2 regions of the Citrobacter sp. MNAZ 1397 genome follow, and region 2 is predicted to be linked to the other one. Evidence: riboswitches for the same ligand, from Rfam matches in the RefSeq annotation. Region 2 holds a riboswitch; the other holds the start of a gene.
What was found. Region 2 has a riboswitch for cobalamin ahead of btuB (TonB-dependent vitamin B12 receptor BtuB). Riboswitches for the same ligand answer to the same signal wherever they lie in the genome.
Positions count from the first base shown of each region.

Region 1: it holds a riboswitch for cobalamin, as region 2 does, so the genes downstream of both, L2097_RS02800 (cobyrinic acid a,c-diamide synthase CobB) here and btuB (TonB-dependent vitamin B12 receptor BtuB) in region 2, are expected to answer to the same signal.

Region 1 covers NZ_JAKIVH010000001.1:648,171-656,909, reverse strand. Annotated here, with positions in the region: gene cbiE (precorrin-6y C5,15-methyltransferase (decarboxylating) subunit CbiE) at 1-212, opposite strand, end outside; gene cbiD (cobalt-precorrin-5B (C(1))-methyltransferase CbiD) at 206-1,345, opposite strand; gene L2097_RS02810 (cobalt-precorrin-8 methylmutase) at 1,345-1,974, opposite strand; gene cbiB (adenosylcobinamide-phosphate synthase CbiB) at 1,983-2,945, opposite strand; gene L2097_RS02800 (cobyrinic acid a,c-diamide synthase CobB) at 2,942-4,321, opposite strand; cobalamin riboswitch at 4,421-4,599, opposite strand; gene pocR (transcriptional regulator PocR) at 4,818-5,729, opposite strand; gene pduF (propanediol diffusion facilitator PduF) at 5,954-6,763, opposite strand; gene pduA (propanediol utilization microcompartment protein PduA) at 7,293-7,577, shown strand; gene pduB (propanediol utilization microcompartment protein PduB) at 7,574-8,386, shown strand; gene pduC (propanediol dehydratase large subunit PduC) at 8,405-8,739, shown strand, end outside.
Region 2 covers NZ_JAKIVH010000006.1:1,197-9,935, reverse strand. Annotated here, with positions in the region: gene argB (acetylglutamate kinase) at 1-143, shown strand, start outside; gene argH (argininosuccinate lyase) at 218-1,591, shown strand; gene oxyR (DNA-binding transcriptional regulator OxyR) at 1,873-2,790, shown strand; gene sthA (Si-specific NAD(P)(+) transhydrogenase) at 2,773-4,173, opposite strand; gene fabR (HTH-type transcriptional repressor FabR) at 4,370-5,008, shown strand; gene L2097_RS22370 (YijD family membrane protein) at 5,019-5,372, shown strand; gene trmA (tRNA (uridine(54)-C5)-methyltransferase TrmA) at 5,420-6,520, opposite strand; cobalamin riboswitch at 6,639-6,818, shown strand; gene btuB (TonB-dependent vitamin B12 receptor BtuB) at 6,885-8,723, shown strand; gene murI (glutamate racemase) at 8,668-8,739, shown strand, end outside.

The DNA.
Region 1 (8,739 bases), on a different contig from region 2:
AGCACTACTACGCGCTGATGCATCCGCTGTGCAATCCAGCGTATTAATCCGGGGATGTCGGCATCAAGCGCGCGGCGTTCACCCGTAAAGCCAGGGAACTGCTCCAGATGGCGCTTCCCGCCCACCAGGATATCGGCCTGCGCGACGGCCTCCAGCGCCATCGGGGTCATTAAAGTCAGAGAGGCAGGTCCCATGCCTGCAACGGTTAGCATTGCAAATCCTCCACAATCTCCCGGAATGGGCGATTCGCGCCGAGGATTTGGTTATCAAAGGAGAACATGATGGCATCGCACTGGGGAGGATTTTTGGTAAAGCGCAGGTTCTGCATGACGCGCTGACAGATACGCAGCGCCAGATGGTTATACAGATGGCCGAACCCCGCTGCGTCGATGTGCTCCATTGCTGCTTCGGTGGTATCGCACTCGCTGACGTTAAGCAGCAATTCATGAGGCGCGCCGAGCAATGCTAAATGCGCCACCAGCGTTTCCATACGCGCATCGGCGATATGGCTGTGAGTGTGGAAGATCCCGGCGGCGATTTTCACCAGCTTGCCGGGGTGACCAATCAGCACAATTTGCCGATAGCCCAGGCGGACAGCCTCTTCAATCATGTAGCCCACAAAGTTGCTCATGGTGACCACGATGTCGCTGGCAAGACCCATTTGCTCGCGGACAAAACGCTCGCCGTGGTTGCCAGGCACCAGTACCACCCGCTCCAGCCCCGCTTCGCGTTTGATTTCCAGCTCCAGGGAAAGGGAGCGTTTCCAGCTCTCTTCGGACATCGGCGTGACGATACCCGTGGTGCCGATAATTGAGATCCCGCCCAGAATGCCCAGCCTGCTGTTGTAGGTTTTTTGCGCCCGCGCTTCCCCTTCAGGGGCGAAGATTTCCACCTCCGCGCCGCGCGAAGGGCCAATCACTTCGCGTACTGCCGCTTCTATAGTCTGGCGCGGCGTGCGGTTAATGGCAGCACTGCCGACCGGCAGGCCAATGCCTTTGCGGGTCACCGTGCCTACACCTTCCCCCCCAGACAGCACAATCTCGCCGCTGTCGTTCAGGGTGACACGCGCAAAAATCAGCATGCCGTGGGTGGCATCCACATCATCGCCACCGTCTTTGCGGATAGCGGCTATCCCTTGCTGACCTTCAATATGCGGGGATTCAACGTTAAGACGCAACGTGACGCCAGAGGGCGTGACAATCGACACCTGATGAATGATGTGCTGGCGCAGGACCATCAGCGCCGCAACCTTCGCCGCCGCTGTCGCGCAGGACCCGGTGGTATAGCCTTTGCGTAACGCCTTGCCGTTATGCCACACCGGGGCGTCGAACGTCTCTTCGCTCATTACGCCTCCCGCATGGAATACAAAAAGGCGTTAATGATAGCCGCCGCCACATTGCTGCCGCCTTTACGCCCGAGTGCGGCTATCCCCGGCAACCCGCTTTCTACCAGCGCCTCTTTCGATTCCGCCGCACCGACAAAGCCGACCGGGACGCCAACTACCCCTCGTACCTGGATGTTTTGCTCCAGCAAGCGGAACAGCGCGGTGGGGGCGTTACCAAAGACGAAGACTTTCTCGCCCGCTTCGCTGAGCGCCAGGTCCACTGCCGCCATTGAGCGGGTGATCCCCTCAGCTTTCGCTTTGCGCACCACGCGCGGGTCGCTGATATAGCACTTCACCTCCCCGCCAAATTTTGCCAGCAGGGTTTTGTTGATCCCGGAAAGGGCCATCGTAGTGTCAGTGTAAAGCGTGCAGCCGCAGCGTATTGCATTGCCGAGGCTTTCCAGTGCGTCCGGGGAGAACCAGAGGATATCCAGCCAGTCGAAATCGGCGGTGGTGTGAATCACACGTTTGATGATGGCTTCATGCAGAGGGCTGGCAAAACGGTAGTCAGGCCGGCTTTCGCGAATGATGTCGCCGATAATGACAAAACTTTTGTCTTCAATGGCCTGAGGTTGCTGTAAATAATCCATTGTTTTCATCAGATTGCTGCTCCTGCCAGCGTAACGTGCATCAGCGCAAACACGGCCAGCGCCAGGGTAGAGGCCACCCACATCAGGCGGATGGTTTGCGAAATATCATCAACGGTGATGGCGCGGGTCTCATCGCCAATCCAGGGTTTTTCGACGCGCTGGCCGAAGTAGTCATTGGGGCCGCCAAGCCGCACGCCCAGCGCCCCTGCCACGGTAGCTTCCGGCCAGGCGCAGTTGGGACTGCTGTGATTGCGACGATCGCGCCAGCCGATGCGAAATGCGCGTGCCGGGTTCAGGCGGCAAATCCAGGCGGCAATGCTCAGCAATAACCAACTCAGGCGAGCCGGAAGAAAATTGGCCACGTCATCCATGCGCGCGCTCACCATGCCAATGGCACGATATTTTTCATGTTTGTAGCCGACCATCGAATCGAGGGTATTGACCGCTTTGTAGGCCATCGCCAGCGGCGCGCCACCCAATAGTAAAAAGAATAACGGAGCAATCACGCCATCCACGGTGTTTTCTGCCACGGTTTCCACCACCGCGCGGGTGATCTGCGGCGGCTGTAACTGCGAGGTGTCGCGCCCGACAATCCAGGAGAGTTTCTCCCGGCTTTCATCCAGCGAGCCGTGGCGTAAGGCGTGTTCCACTTCCCGTGCCGCATCTGCCAGGCAACGCGCCGCCAGCAGGGTGTAGATCATCCACACCTCCACACACCAGCCAAGCCACGGATGAATGGATTCTGCAAGGATCAACACGCCGTATGCCACGCCCCAGGTCGCCCCCACGACTACCAGCCACATCACACCACCGCCGACACGCAGCGCGGTATCGGAATGACAGACCCGGCGAACGGCCCGCTGGGTCAGGGTGATCAGCGCGCCAATCCAGCGGACCGGATGTGGCCAGTGCGGAGGGTCACCCAGCCAGCGGTCAAAAAGCCAGGCGGCACACCAGGCAAGGATCGTCATAACGTGCTCCTTGCGGCGGCAATCCAGCGGCTCAGCATGGCCGGACGTTGGGCAAAATGGATGTGCAAATAGCTGGCGTAGGTGCTGCCCACCTGCCAGCCGCCCTGCCACTCGGACAAAATCTTGCCATCGCGGGTTTTCTGGCACTGCATTACCGCGTCTTGCTCAGGGGTAAAATCGGAGTAGTGGAACTCATGGCCGCGCAGGGTTTCCCCTGCATCGGCAAGCAGCGTCGGCTGGCGGGCAGTGGCTTCGCAATAGCCAAAGCGGGTCAGACGCTTTCCCATCTCGCTGTGGCCGGGTATCGCCCCCACCATTGAATGAATATCGCCCTCAATATCGCGCAGCGTAGAGCCGAGATACATCAGTCCGCCGCACTCTGCGTATATCGCCACGCCACGCCGATGCGCAGAACGTATGGCGTCGAGCATGGAGGTATTAGCAGAAAGCGCGCGGGCGTGGAGTTCCGGATAGCCGCCACCGAGCCAGAGCATCTGGCATTCGGGCAGCTCAGCGTCATGCAGTGGGCTAAAGCGCACAATCTTCACACCCGCATTGCATAGCAGCTGGATGTTATCGGGGTAATAAAAGTTGAAGGCCTCGTCATCGGCCAGTGCGAGCGTTATCCCCTCCCCTTCGTCACACGCCGGTAAAGCGGGCCATTGCCCCTCCGGTAACGAAGGGAGCGAGATCAGGGAAAGCAGCTTATCGATATCCAGCGTTTGCGCGATGCGTTCGGCAAATTCACGCCACGGCCGGGAATCGATGACCGATTCGCGGGCGGCGACTAGCCCCAGATGGCGCTCCGGCAATGCCACGCCGGGCGTGACAGGAACATAGCCCAACGCGGGAATATCGCAATAGTGTTCGATAGCATGTTTGAGTAACTGAAAATGGCTGTCGCTGTTGACGCGATTAACAATTACGCCCGCAATGTTGAGCGCCGGGTCGAAATGTTGAAAGCCCATCACCGTGGCGGCGATAGAGGTCGACACCGCTTTCCCGTCAACCAGCAGGATGACCGGGACACCAAGCTGTTTTGCCAGTGCGGCGCTGCTGCAATAATTGGGGTCAGTACCATAACCATCGTACAGTCCCATAACGCCTTCAATCACGGCTATATCAGCGGCTTGCATTTGCTGGTTAAACAACGCATTGAGCGTAGGGGCGGGCAGCATAAAGCTGTCAAGATTGCGGGATTCCACACCCGTGACGGCAGTATGCCAGGCGGTATCGAGGTAGTCCGGGCCGACTTTAAATGGCTGCACCCGCATACCGCGCTGCTGCAAAACGCTCAGCAGGCCAAGCGTGACGGTGGTTTTACCACAGCCACTTCCGGTACCGGCAAGGATAAAGGCGCGACGCCCGTCAGACATACCTTAAAGTCCCGTTCAGGGTGGAAAGGCTGTGCCAGGCTATGCGTAGTCCCAGTCTATGACTGTACGCGTCTGAGCAACCGACTTCCCACCGAAGTTGTTGAGAGTAACCATCAGGCCGGTCTTCTGGCTTAGCGTCGTCCTCGCCCGTCCTTCCCAATCTTGCGATCAGTGGTGATTACGGGGTCGTCAGCATCACAGCAGCGGGGGCTGCGGGGGATTCTCACCCCCTTCCCAGCCGCGATAATTTGCGGCAAACCTGTTGGCTTCATTGTTCGTATCACTACGACAGCATATTGCTGAAAAAGTGATTTTGCTCCTGACTGCAATCTATCGCATCAGGAAAATAAAAACTGGTTCAGTTTATCCCTGCATGGGCAATAATTTGTTGCGCTATAACAATTTATTGTCCAACCCTTTCCCCAATGTCTTATTCAGACTGCCTTTCAGGCAATTTTATTGCCGTTATGAATAACAAAATATTGTTATCGGAAATTTAATCGCCGTCATAGTTTGCATTATTTTGCAGACGAAAAACCTGCGGTGTTACCTGATATGTCTGGCGAAAAACTTTGCAAAAATAACTCGTTTGAGAAAAACCTAAATTGCGCGCAATACTGGCAATACTCCAGTCGCTGTGACACAACATTTCTTTTGCGCTCGCCATCCGCTGGCGATTTACCCACGCATTAAAACCAATACCCTGATATTTTTTGAACAGCTTACTGAAATAGTAAGGGCTGAGATAAACATGCGCTGCTACATCCTCCAGACGCAACTCGTCCGAGAGATGGGCATCAATATAACGCAGCGCCTTCTTCATCTTACTGTCATGCGGCCCCTGATTTCGGCTCGTTCGTCCCGCTTCCTGCGCCTGTTGTTGATCTTTGATGACAACGAAGTTGAGTTGTTTTTTAAGACAATTTTCGACAATCAGCTTAAGCAAATCCGCTGACGCAATGACCCGCGAGTAGTCCATCTCCGGGACATTCAGAAACTCATCCATCAGCTTCTGATCCGCCTGCCAGCGGTCGTCAATATTAAGAATATTAATGAGTTCAACACTATCGCCTTCCCGCAAGCGTACCTGCCCGCACAGCACAAACCCGACCAGATGGCCGGCAATGACCAGCGGAATAGAAAAGTCGGTAAGCCCGGCGTGACAACGGTAGATGCAGGGTTGGTTGGATTTAGAAGCTTCGAAGCCGCCACAACGATCGCTCATACGACACCGTGCGCTGTGCTGCGGATTCTGACGCATCAGTTGGCAAAATGGGGTGAAGTTGAAAAGCTCGGAAATTTCTTCGCCGTGGATATTAACGACAACAACGGCCAAACCGGTGGCTTGTGCAAAATCCTGGGCGATTTTATTAATGAGTTCGGAGTTTAGTGCACTCGCAGAAATCATGATAAAACCTCTCAGTTAATTTTAATTTATTGTTATAAACAAACCTATTTTGTTTACAAATCATTCATATTAAAAGGCAACCAATAACGTCGAATGACCATAGGCTGAATTCAAGATAACAAAAGTCTCCCATCCCTGGGAGACGATTTAGCGCGTTCATGAAAGCAGATCACGAAATAAACAATTGTCGGACAGTAATTTCAGGATACTATTTCGAGAAGACGTCAACTTTTGCTCTCTTCCAGCTTACAGGCATTGCAAGGGAGGTTTTTGCCAATCAAATAGCGGTAGCAGGCTGCCCCTCCGCAAGCCCCAATAATGGGGGCAATAATCGGTACGAGGAAATACGGAATATCACGGCCCCCTGTGAAAGCAATGTTTCCCCATCCCGCGAAGAAAGTGAATAATTTCGGCCCAAAATCACGCGCCGGGTTCATTGCAAATCCGGTTAATGGTCCGGTAGCCGCACCAATCACCGCGACGAGTACGCCAATCAATAGCGGTGCTAAAGGCCCACGTGGTACGCCATTGCCGTCATCTGTCAGCGCCATGATCATACACATCAAGATTGAAGTAATGATAATTTCGACCAGCGCCGCTTCCCAGATACTCAGCGCGGTAGCCGGATAAGTGCTGAACAACGCCGCCAGTTGCAGGCTTTCCACGCTACCTTTAACGATGTGATGCGCGGTTTCATATTCAATAAATACGCTGTGGTAGAGCAAATAGGCCACAGCTGCCCCGCCGAACGCGCCCGCAACTTGCGCCACAATGTACGGCACCACTTTACGAGCTGGGAAGCAGGCAAATAGCCACAAAGCGATGGTAATCGCTGGGTTCAAATGTGCACCGGACACAGCGGCGGTCAAATACACGGCCAGCGAAATACCCAACCCCCAGATGATGCAAATTTCCCATAGCCCCAGCGTAGCCCCGGAAACTTTCATGGCGCACAGGCAGCCGATACCGAAGAACAAAAAGAGCCCTGTGCCTAAAAACTCGGCAATGCATTGTGCCTTAAGTGAATCATTCATTTGTGTCACCTTCCAGGTAGAGTCACGATCTCACCAGCACGCCTGAAGCTGGCAGCAGAGTACAACGCCGCTCACTATAGGAATGCGACACTGAAAAGTGTTGGCAATCTCAGGCGGAAAACGCCAAAAAAGTCGCCTCTGAATAACAATATTTTGCTATTCCAGCTAAATGAATATTAGGCTGCACCCAACTTCATTCGCGATTATTCGCTTTATTAAAATATCAAATTATTGTTTTTTTTTCGTGCATCGTTTTACAGCATTGCTCACAGAATGATTCCGCCCGCGCAAATATCACAACAGTTTTATAAAGTCACTTCCAAAAATGTAAAAGTGAAATTGACATAGCAATATTTTGCCATAACAAAAACAACAAAATAACCTTTAAAATCATAACCATGTTAATTAACAGAGCAATTATTTCACTTAATTAAACCAGTAAGTTCCGAATGTAATTTCAGGACAGCCATTCTTTTTCCTCGCTTATTTGTATAGTCCAAAAATCGGGGGCAACCTTATCGAGGTCTTTATGCAACAAGAAGCATTAGGAATGGTGGAAACCAAAGGCTTAACGGCAGCAATTGAAGCCGCAGATGCGATGGTGAAATCCGCCAATGTCATGTTAGTGGGCTACGAGAAAATAGGTTCTGGCCTGGTGACAGTCATTGTTCGCGGCGATGTTGGTGCCGTGAAAGCAGCAACGGATGCAGGTGCTGCCGCAGCCGCTCAGGTGGGTGAAGTGAAAGCCGTACACGTCATCCCGCGTCCGCACACTGATGTTGAAAAAATCTTACCTAAGGGAATTAGCCAATGAGTAGCAATGACCTGGTGGAACAGATCATGGCTCAGGTGATCGCCAAAGTGTCATCACCGACACCGGCGACCTCCCCCACTGTAACCCATCCCAAACGAGAGACGGCTATGGCAGAAAAAAGCTGCAGTTTAACGGAATTTGTAGGTACGGCGGTCGGCGACACCGTTGGTCTGGTGATCGCAAACGTCGATAGCGCATTACTTGATGCGATGAAGCTGGAAAAACGCTACCGCTCAATCGGCATTCTCGGCGCGCGCACTGGCGCAGGCCCGCACATCATGGCGGCAGATGAGGCCGTGAAGGCAACCAACACCGAAGTGATCAGCATTGAATTACCGCGTGATACCAAAGGTGGGGCGGGCCATGGCTCCCTGATCCTCTTCGGCGGTAATGATGTCTCCGACGTCAAACGCGCTGTCGAGGTCGCACTGAAAGAACTCGACCGTACCTTCGGCGATGTTTATGCCAACGAAGCTGGTCACATCGAAATGCAATACACCGCCCGCGCCAGCTACGCGCTGGAAAAAGCTTTTGGTGCACCGGTTGGCCGCGCCTGCGGCGTGATCGTTGGCGCACCGGCCTCTGTTGGGGTGTTGATGGCCGATACGGCGCTGAAGTCCGCCAATGTGGAAGTGGTGGCCTATAGCTCTCCAGCAAAAGGCACCAGCTATAGCAACGAAGCCATTTTGATCATTTCCGGCGATTCCGGCGCTGTGCGCCAGGCCGTCATTTCGGCCCGTGAGATCGGTAAAACCGTGCTGGGCACAATGGGTTCTGAGCCGAAAAACGACCGCCCGTCTTACATCTGATAACAGAGAGGCTGTTTCATGAGATCGAAACGATTTGAAGCGCTGGCGAAACGCCCTGTTAACCAGGACGGCTTTGTGAAGGAGTGGATTGAAGAAGGCTTTATCGCAATGGAAAGCCCGAACGATCCTAAACCTTCTATACGCATTGTCGACGGCGTGGTGACTGAACTGGACGGTAAACCCGCCAGTAAATTTGACCTGATTGACCACTTTATTGCCCGCTACGGTATCAATCTCGAGCGCGCGGAAGAAGTGATGGCGATGGACTCTGTCAAGCTCGCCAATATGCTCTGCGATCCTAACGTTAAGCGCAGCGACATTGTGCCGCTCACCACTGCAATGACTCCGGCAAA
Region 2 (8,739 bases):
ATGGCATGATTGTGAAGGTGAATGCGGCGCTTGATGCGGCGCGTACGCTGAATCGGCCGGTGGATATCGCCTCCTGGCGGCATGCGGATCAGTTACCGGCGCTGTTTAACGGCACACCGATCGGCACACGTATTCTGGCTTAAAATTTTCTCTGGCCCTCTCCTGAGCGGAGGGGGTGAAAGACAGGCAACATTAAACGAATTTAAGGAAGCATGTTATGGCACTTTGGGGCGGGCGTTTTACTCAGGCAGCAGATCAACGGTTCAAACAGTTCAATGACTCTTTGCGCTTTGACTATCGCCTGGCGGAGCAGGATATCGTTGGCTCTGTGGCCTGGTCCAAAGCGTTGGTCACCGTGGGTGTATTAACCAACGATGAGCAACGACAACTGGAAGAGGCGCTGAAGATCCTGCTTGAAGAAGTGCGTGCGAATCCGCAGCAGATCCTCGAAAGCGATGCCGAAGACATTCATAGCTGGGTGGAAGGTAAACTGATCGATAAAGTCGGTCAGTTGGGTAAAAAACTGCACACCGGGCGTAGCCGTAACGATCAGGTCGCGACTGACCTCAAACTATGGTGCAAAGACACGGTGGCTGAGCTGCTGACGGCAAACCGTCAGTTGCAGAGTGCGCTGGTTGAAACCGCGGAAAATAACCAGGATGCAGTGATGCCGGGTTACACCCACCTGCAACGTGCGCAGCCGGTAACTTTTGCCCACTGGTGCCTGGCCTATGTAGAAATGCTGGCGCGTGATGAAAGCCGCCTGCAGGATACGCTCAAGCGCCTGGACGTGAGCCCGCTGGGTTGCGGCGCACTGGCGGGCACTGCTTATGAAATTGATCGCGAACAGCTGGCCGGCTGGCTGGGTTTTGCATCCGCAACCCGTAACAGCCTGGACACCGTATCTGATCGTGACCATGTGCTGGAGCTGCTCTCTGACGCCTCTATCGGTATGGTTCATCTCTCCCGTTTCGCCGAAGACCTGATTTTCTTCAATACCGGTGAAGCCGGGTTCGTTGAACTGTCCGATCGCGTTACCTCCGGCTCTTCTCTGATGCCGCAAAAGAAAAACCCGGATGCGCTGGAGCTAATCCGCGGCAAGTGTGGCCGCGTGCAGGGCGCGCTGACCGGCATGATGATGACCCTGAAAGGTCTGCCGTTGGCGTACAACAAAGATATGCAGGAAGACAAAGAAGGGCTGTTCGATGCGCTCGATACCTGGCTTGACTGCCTGCACATGGCGGCACTGGTGCTGGATGGCATTCAGGTAAAACGCCCGCGTTGTCAGGAAGCTGCGCAACAGGGCTATGCTAACGCGACAGAGCTGGCGGATTACCTGGTGGCCAAAGGCGTGCCATTCCGTGAAGCGCACCATATTGTTGGTGAGGCCGTGGTGGAAGCTATCCGCCAGGGCAAACCACTCGAAGATCTGGCGCTGGCGGATTTGCAGAAGTTCAATGCGGTGATTGCCGATGATGTGTATCCGATTTTGTCGCTGCAATCTTGCCTGGATAAACGCGCAGCAAAAGGCGGCGTGTCGCCGAAACAGGTCGCTCAGGCCATTGCGGATGCGAAAAATCGCCTGGTATAAGCCTCTCTGAGTTCCCTCTCTCAGGGCGAGAGAGCCAATCCTGACAAAGGCAGCGCTGGCTGCCTTTTGTTTTTTATCCTGCGCAAAAAAAAGCGGACCACGGGGGTCCGCAAATGTTCACGTTGGCTTTAGTTGTTCAGAGAGAACTGGCAGTGGCATCAAGGGTAATATGTCCCGCTTCGTTTCTTGAGTTAATTATTGAACAGAATGCTTGATAGGGATAATCGTTCGTTGCTATTCTATCTATCGCCATGAACTATCGTGGCGACGGAGGATGAATAATGAATATTCGTGATCTTGAATATCTGGTGGCGTTAGCTGAACACCGCCATTTTCGCCGTGCAGCGGATTCCTGCCATGTCAGCCAGCCAACATTGAGCGGGCAAATTCGTAAACTGGAAGACGAGCTTGGCGTTATGCTGCTGGAGCGTACCAGCCGCAAAGTCTTGTTCACTCAGGCCGGTTTGCTGCTGGTTGATCAGGCACGCACCGTGCTGCGTGAGGTCAAAGTGCTCAAGGAGATGGCAAGCCAGCAGGGGGAGACGATGTCCGGCCCACTGCATATTGGCTTAATCCCTACCGTTGGACCCTATCTGCTTCCGCATATTATCCCTATGCTGCACCAGACATTCCCGAAACTGGAAATGTATCTGCATGAGGCGCAGACCCATCAGCTTCTGGCGCAACTGGACAGCGGCAAGCTCGATTGTGCAATCCTGGCGTTGGTAAAAGAGAGTGAAGCCTTTATTGAGGTGCCGCTGTTCGACGAACCCATGATGCTGGCGATTTATCAGGACCACCCCTGGGCGAATCGCGACCGCGTCCCGATGTCCGATCTGGCGGGTGAAAAGCTGCTCATGCTGGAAGATGGACACTGCCTGCGCGATCAGGCGATGGGCTTCTGCTTTGAAGCGGGTGCCGATGAAGACACTCACTTCCGGGCGACCAGTCTGGAGACACTGCGTAATATGGTCGCTGCGGGCAGCGGTATCACGTTGCTGCCTGCACTGGCAGTACCGCGTGAACGTGTGCGTGATGGCGTGGTATATCTGCCATGCATTAAACCGGAACCGCGTCGTACGATTGGGCTGGTTTATCGTCCTGGCTCACCGCTGCGTAGCCGCTATGAGCAGCTGGCAGAGGCCATCCGTGGTGCGATGGATGGCCATTTCGACAGTGCGTTAAAACAGGCGGTTTAGGCCATTTAGCGCGGCTACCCGATAGGCTTCCGCCATGGTCGGGTAGTTAAAGGTGGTGTTAACAAAGTATTCTATCGTGTTACCGCCACCTTTCTGCTCCATAATCGCCTGGCCGATGTGAATGATTTCGGCCGCGCGTTCCCCAAAGCAGTGAATCCCTAAAATCTCTTTGGTTTCGCGATGGAACAGGATTTTCAGCGTGCCAACGTTCATACCCACAATCTGCGCGCGCGCCAGATGCTTAAACTGAGCCCGGCCCACCTCGTAAGGTACTTTCATTGCCGTCAATTGCTGCTCGGTTTTGCCCACAGAGCTAATTTCCGGAATGGTGTAAATGCCGGTTGGAATGTCTTCCACCAGATGGGCTGTCGCTTCACCTTTCACCATCGCCTGTGCGGCAATACGCCCCTGATCATACGCCGCCGAAGCAAGGCTTGGGTAACCAATGACATCGCCCACGGCATAAATATGCGGCAACGCTGTCTGGTACATACTGTTGACTTTCAACTGACCACGGCCATCAGCATCCAGACCAATATTTTCCAGCTGCAGGCTGTCAGTGTTACCGGTACGTCCGTTGGCGTAGAGCAGGCAGTCTGCTTTCACTTTCTTGCCAGATTTCAGGTGCATAATCACACCATCATCCATTCCCTCAATCTGTTCATATTCTTCGTTATGGCGAATAACGACGCCACTGTTCCAGAAGTGATAGGAAAGGGAGTCCGACATTTCCTGATCCAGAAAAGCCAGCAGGCGATCGCGGGTGTTGATCAGATCGACTTTGACATTCATTCCCCGGAAGATCGACGCGTATTCGCAGCCGATCACCCCCGCACCGTAGATGATCACGTGACGAGGTTCGTGGTGCATATTCAGAATCGAGTCGCTGTCATAAATGCGTGGATGAGAGAAGTCCACATCGGCCGGGCGATAGGGGCGCGAACCACAGGCTATCACGAACTTTTCGGCGGTGAGGGTTTCTACTGAGCCATCCGGGCACTCCAGCGAAACTGTGTGTGGGTCAACAAAATGGGCGTTACCTTGCAAGATCTCGCAGCGATTACGCTCATAAAAGCCTTGCCGCATCTGCGTTTGTTGGTTAATCACGCTATCTGCATGATTGAGAATATCGGCGAAAGAAGAACGAAGAAGGCGGGTGTGGTCGCTATATAAAGGGTTTTGGTTAAATTCGATAATACGGCTGACCGCGTGGCGAAGGGCTTTCGAGGGGATGGTTCCCCAGTGGGTACATCCTCCGCCCACGTTGTGATAGCGCTCAATGACAGCTATCCGGGCACCTTGTTTAACCAGCCCCATAGCAGCGCCTTCGCCGCCGGGACCGGAGCCTATAACTATTGCGTCGTAATCGTAGGAATGTGGCATGGGAGGGCTTACCTGTTCTTATACATAAAAACAACATAATAGTAACATCGTTAGCGGGATAACCCAATTATCGTTGTGCTTTTTTCATGCAGTAAAGCAGAAAGAGCTCGTAAACAATCATTCACAATCCAGTACAATCCGATTAGTTTTATTCTCTGGTATAGTGCCAGCAGGTCTGCGGAGGGATTCAAGCATCGTGATGGGCGTTAGAGCGCAACAAAAAGAAAAAACCCGGCGTTCGCTGGTGGAGGCGGCATTTAGCCAGCTTAGCGCTGAGCGCAGTTTTGCCAGCCTGAGTTTGCGCGAAGTTGCGCGTGAAGCGGGCATTGCCCCGACGTCCTTTTATCGCCATTTCCGCGATGTGGATGAGCTCGGCCTGACCATGGTCGATGAGAGCGGCTTAATGCTGCGTCAATTGATGCGTCAGGCACGTCAGCGTATCGCAAAAGGCGGCAGCGTTATTCGAACGTCCGTTTCGACCTTTATGGAATTCATCGGCAACAATCCGAACGCATTTCGTCTGCTACTACGTGAACGTTCCGGCACCTCAGCGGCATTCCGCGCTGCGGTAGCACGTGAAATCCAGCACTTTATTGCGGAACTTGCCGATTATCTCGAACTCGAAAACCATATGCCGCGTGCGTTCACCGAAGCGCAGGCCGAGGCAATGGTAACTATTGTTTTCAGCGCGGGTGCCGAGGCACTGGATATCGGCGTTGAGCAACGCAGGCAATTAGAAGAGCGGCTGGTATTGCAACTGAGGATGATCTCCAAAGGTGCGTATTACTGGTATCGCCGTGAACAAGAAAAAATGGCGCATCAAACCGACGAGTGAAGGATAAGTAATGAAACAATCTGTCCAGGATAGAGGTACCTTGTTGCTGGCGCTGATCGCTGGCTTATCGATTAACGGCGCATTTGCAGCGATTTTTAGCTCGATCGTGCCTTTTTCCGTCTTCCCGATCATTTCACTGGTGCTAACGGTGTACTGTCTGCATCAGCGTTATCAAAACCGAACTATGCCAGTCGGGTTGCCGGGCCTGGCAGCGGCCTGTTTTATTCTGGGCGTGTTACTTTACAGCACCGTGGTACGGGCGGAATACCCGGCTATTGGCTCTAATTTCCTGCCGGCGGTATTGTCAGTGATCCTGGTTTTCTGGATTGGTTATCGCATACGTAACCGTAAGTCGGAACTGTAAACCAAATAAATGAAGCGCATCGGCCCATGAGCTAATGCGCTTTGCTTTTACTTCGCAGTGAGCAATACGCCGCATTCCATATGGTGCGTGTAAGGGAATTGATCGAACAGCGCAAGGCGTTCAACGCGGTGTGTCTGGCTTAGGGTTTCCAGGTTCTTACACAGCGTCTCCGGGTTACAGGAGATATAAAGAATGCGCGGATAGGCCTGCACCATTTTTTCCGTTTCCGCATCCAGCCCGCTACGCGGCGGATCGACAAAAATCGTCTCGCACTGATAACCTTTCAAATCGATACCCTGCAAGCGGTTGAATTGACGCACACCGTTCATGGCCTGGGTAAACTCTTCTGCCGACATACGAATGATTTGCACGTTACCAATATGATTCGCCGCGATATTATATTGTGCAGCCGCAACTGAAGGTTTGGCGATTTCCGTGGCCAGAACGCGGTCAAAATTACGTGCAAGCGCCAGTGAGAAATTGCCGTTGCCGCAGTAGAGTTCCAGCAGGTCGCCTGTTGAATCTTTTGTCGCGCCCAGCGCCCATTCCAGCATTTGAATATTCATCGCCGCGTTGGGTTGCGTGAAGCTGTTTTCCACCTGGCGATAAATCATCTCTTTCCCGGCGATCGGCAGACGTTCGTCGATATAATCCTGATCCAGTTCGATTTTGGTTTTAGTGGCGCGCCCGATCAGGTGCACGTTCAGGTTTTTTGCACGTAAGGCATCACGCAGACGCGTAGCCTCTTCACGCCATTCATCATCCAGTTTCTTGTGATACAGCAGGGAGACAACGGCCTGATTGCTCATGGTGGTCAGATAATCAATCTGGAATAACTTGTGACGCAGCACTTTATTGCCGCGCAGTCCGTCCATCAGCGCTTTCATTAACTGATTGATCAGCTCGCTTGCCGCCGGGAAGCTATCGACACGGATACGGCTTTTCGTCTGTTGATCAAAAATAATGTGGTAAATATCGTCGCCGTCGTGCCAGATGCGAAACTCCGCGCGCATGCGGTAATGGCTGACCGGTGAGCGGAACACCTCCGGAACGGGCGCGGAAAAAGGCGTCATCATGGCTTGCAGACGTACGACTTTTTCAGCCAACTGGGCTTCGTACTGTTCTGTCGGCAGGTGTTCGGGTGTCATTGTGCTTCCTGAATGATTAAGAATAACGCGGGGATTGTAGGGATTGCTCAGGGGATGTCCAGTCCCGGATGTTTTTTCACTTCCCGGCATAGCAGTCTGGACATCTATATGTTTCTGAATGTAGCATCCTTGTTCCGGTCCTGTGAGTTAAAAGGGAATCCAGTGTAAATCTGGAGCTGACGCGCAGCGGTAAGGATGTGTGGGATGATAGCGAAAGCAGACACTGCATATATATGTGGGAAGTCATCATCTTGTTGTACCTCCTAGCCCGAAGACCTGCCGGTATTACGTCGCATATGGTGCCATCATCGCGAGCTATTGATGACGCCTGCGGCATCCTTATTATTTTGTGGATGCTCTCACAATGATTAAAAAAACTTCGCTGCTGACGGCGCTCTCCGTCACGGCTTTTTCCGGCTGGGCGCAGGATGGCTCCCCGGACACTCTGGTGGTAACAGCAAACCGTTTTCAACAACCGGTGAACACCGTACTGGCACCCACCGATGTGGTGACGCGTGAAGATATTCAACGCTGGCAGTCGAAAGACCTTAACGATGTGATGCGTCGCCTGCCGGGCGTGGACATCGCCCAGTACGGTGGAATAGGGCAGAGTTCTTCTCTCTTTGTTCGCGGTACCGAAGCGCGTCATGTGCTGGTGCTGATTGACGGCGTACCGATGGCCCGTGCCGGTATTGGCAATGCAATCGATATTGGTCAGATCCCGGTCTCGCTGGTACAGCGTATTGAATACATCCGTGGCCCACGTTCTGCGGTTTATGGATCCGGTGCCATCGGCGGCGTGGTTAACATCATTACGATGAGTGACGATGAACGTGCGCAGATTAACGCAGGGATGGGGAGCAACAGTTACCAGAACTATGACGGCGCGATAAATCAACGCTTTGGCGATACGATGGTCACCGCTGCTGGTGCGTATCAGACGACCAAGGGTTTTAACGTACAGCCGGATTCAACCTACGCGGATGACAGCGATCGCGACGGTTATCGCAATAAACTGTTCTGGGGCGGCGTTCAGCATAAATTTAACGATAGCGTCTCAGGATTCTTCCGCGGCTATGGCTACAGTTCAAATACTGATTACGACCAGGGCAGCGATGGTTACGCAGGCGGTGGCGATGAAAGCCAGAATTACACCCAATCATGGGACACCGGCCTCAATTATCATTCCGGCATCTACTCCTCTCAGTTGATTGCCAATTATCAGCACCTTAAAAATTATAATTACAATGCGCAGGATGGCCGCTATGCAGCGAGTGCAAGCCTGGACAATATGGAACAGCGTTACATCCAGTGGGGTAACAACGTCGAGGTGGGGCATGGCGCGGTAAGCGGAGGGGTTGACTGGAAACAAGAGAAACTGCAATCCAGCGGCACTTCCAGTACGGATATCTACAAGCGCGACACCACCGGGCTCTATCTGACCGGCCAGCAGCAAATTGACAAGGTAACCCTGGAAGCGTCCGGGCGTGAAGATCACGACGAACAGTTCGGTTGGCATGGTACCTGGCAGACAGCGGCGGGGTGGGAATTCGTCGATGATTACCGAGTGACGCTTTCTTACGGCACCGGGTTCCTTGCGCCATCGCTTGGGCAGCAGTTTGGCGCAGAGCGCTTTGGTATTGCTTCCAACCCGAATCTGAAACCGGAAGAGTCTAAACAGTGGGAAGCGGGTATTGAGGGTTTGACGGGGCCGCTGGACTGGCGTCTGTCGGCGTACCATTATGAAATTCAAAACCTCATCGACTACAGGAATAATCAGTATTTCAACGTCAAGTCCGCCACCATTAAAGGGCTGGAGTGGACCAGCAACCTCAGTACTGGCCCGGTGGACCATCATCTGACGCTTCAGTATGTTGACCCACGTGATGACCAAACGGATAAAGTTCTGTATCGCCGCGCTAAGCAGCAGGTGAAATACGAACTGACAGGACAGGTCTTCGATCTCGGCTGGAACGTGATGTATCAGTATATCGGACAGCGCTACGATAATGATTACTACAACAACCGTGATGTAAAACTTGGCGGCGTGAGCCTGTGGGACATTGGATTGTCATATCCAATGACCTCTCATCTGACAGTTCGTGGTAAAATAGCTAACCTGTTCGATAAAGATTACGAGACAGCTTATGGCTACCAAACTGCAGGACGAGAATATACCTTGTCTGGCAGCTACACCTTCTAAACTGCGGCCCACTGTG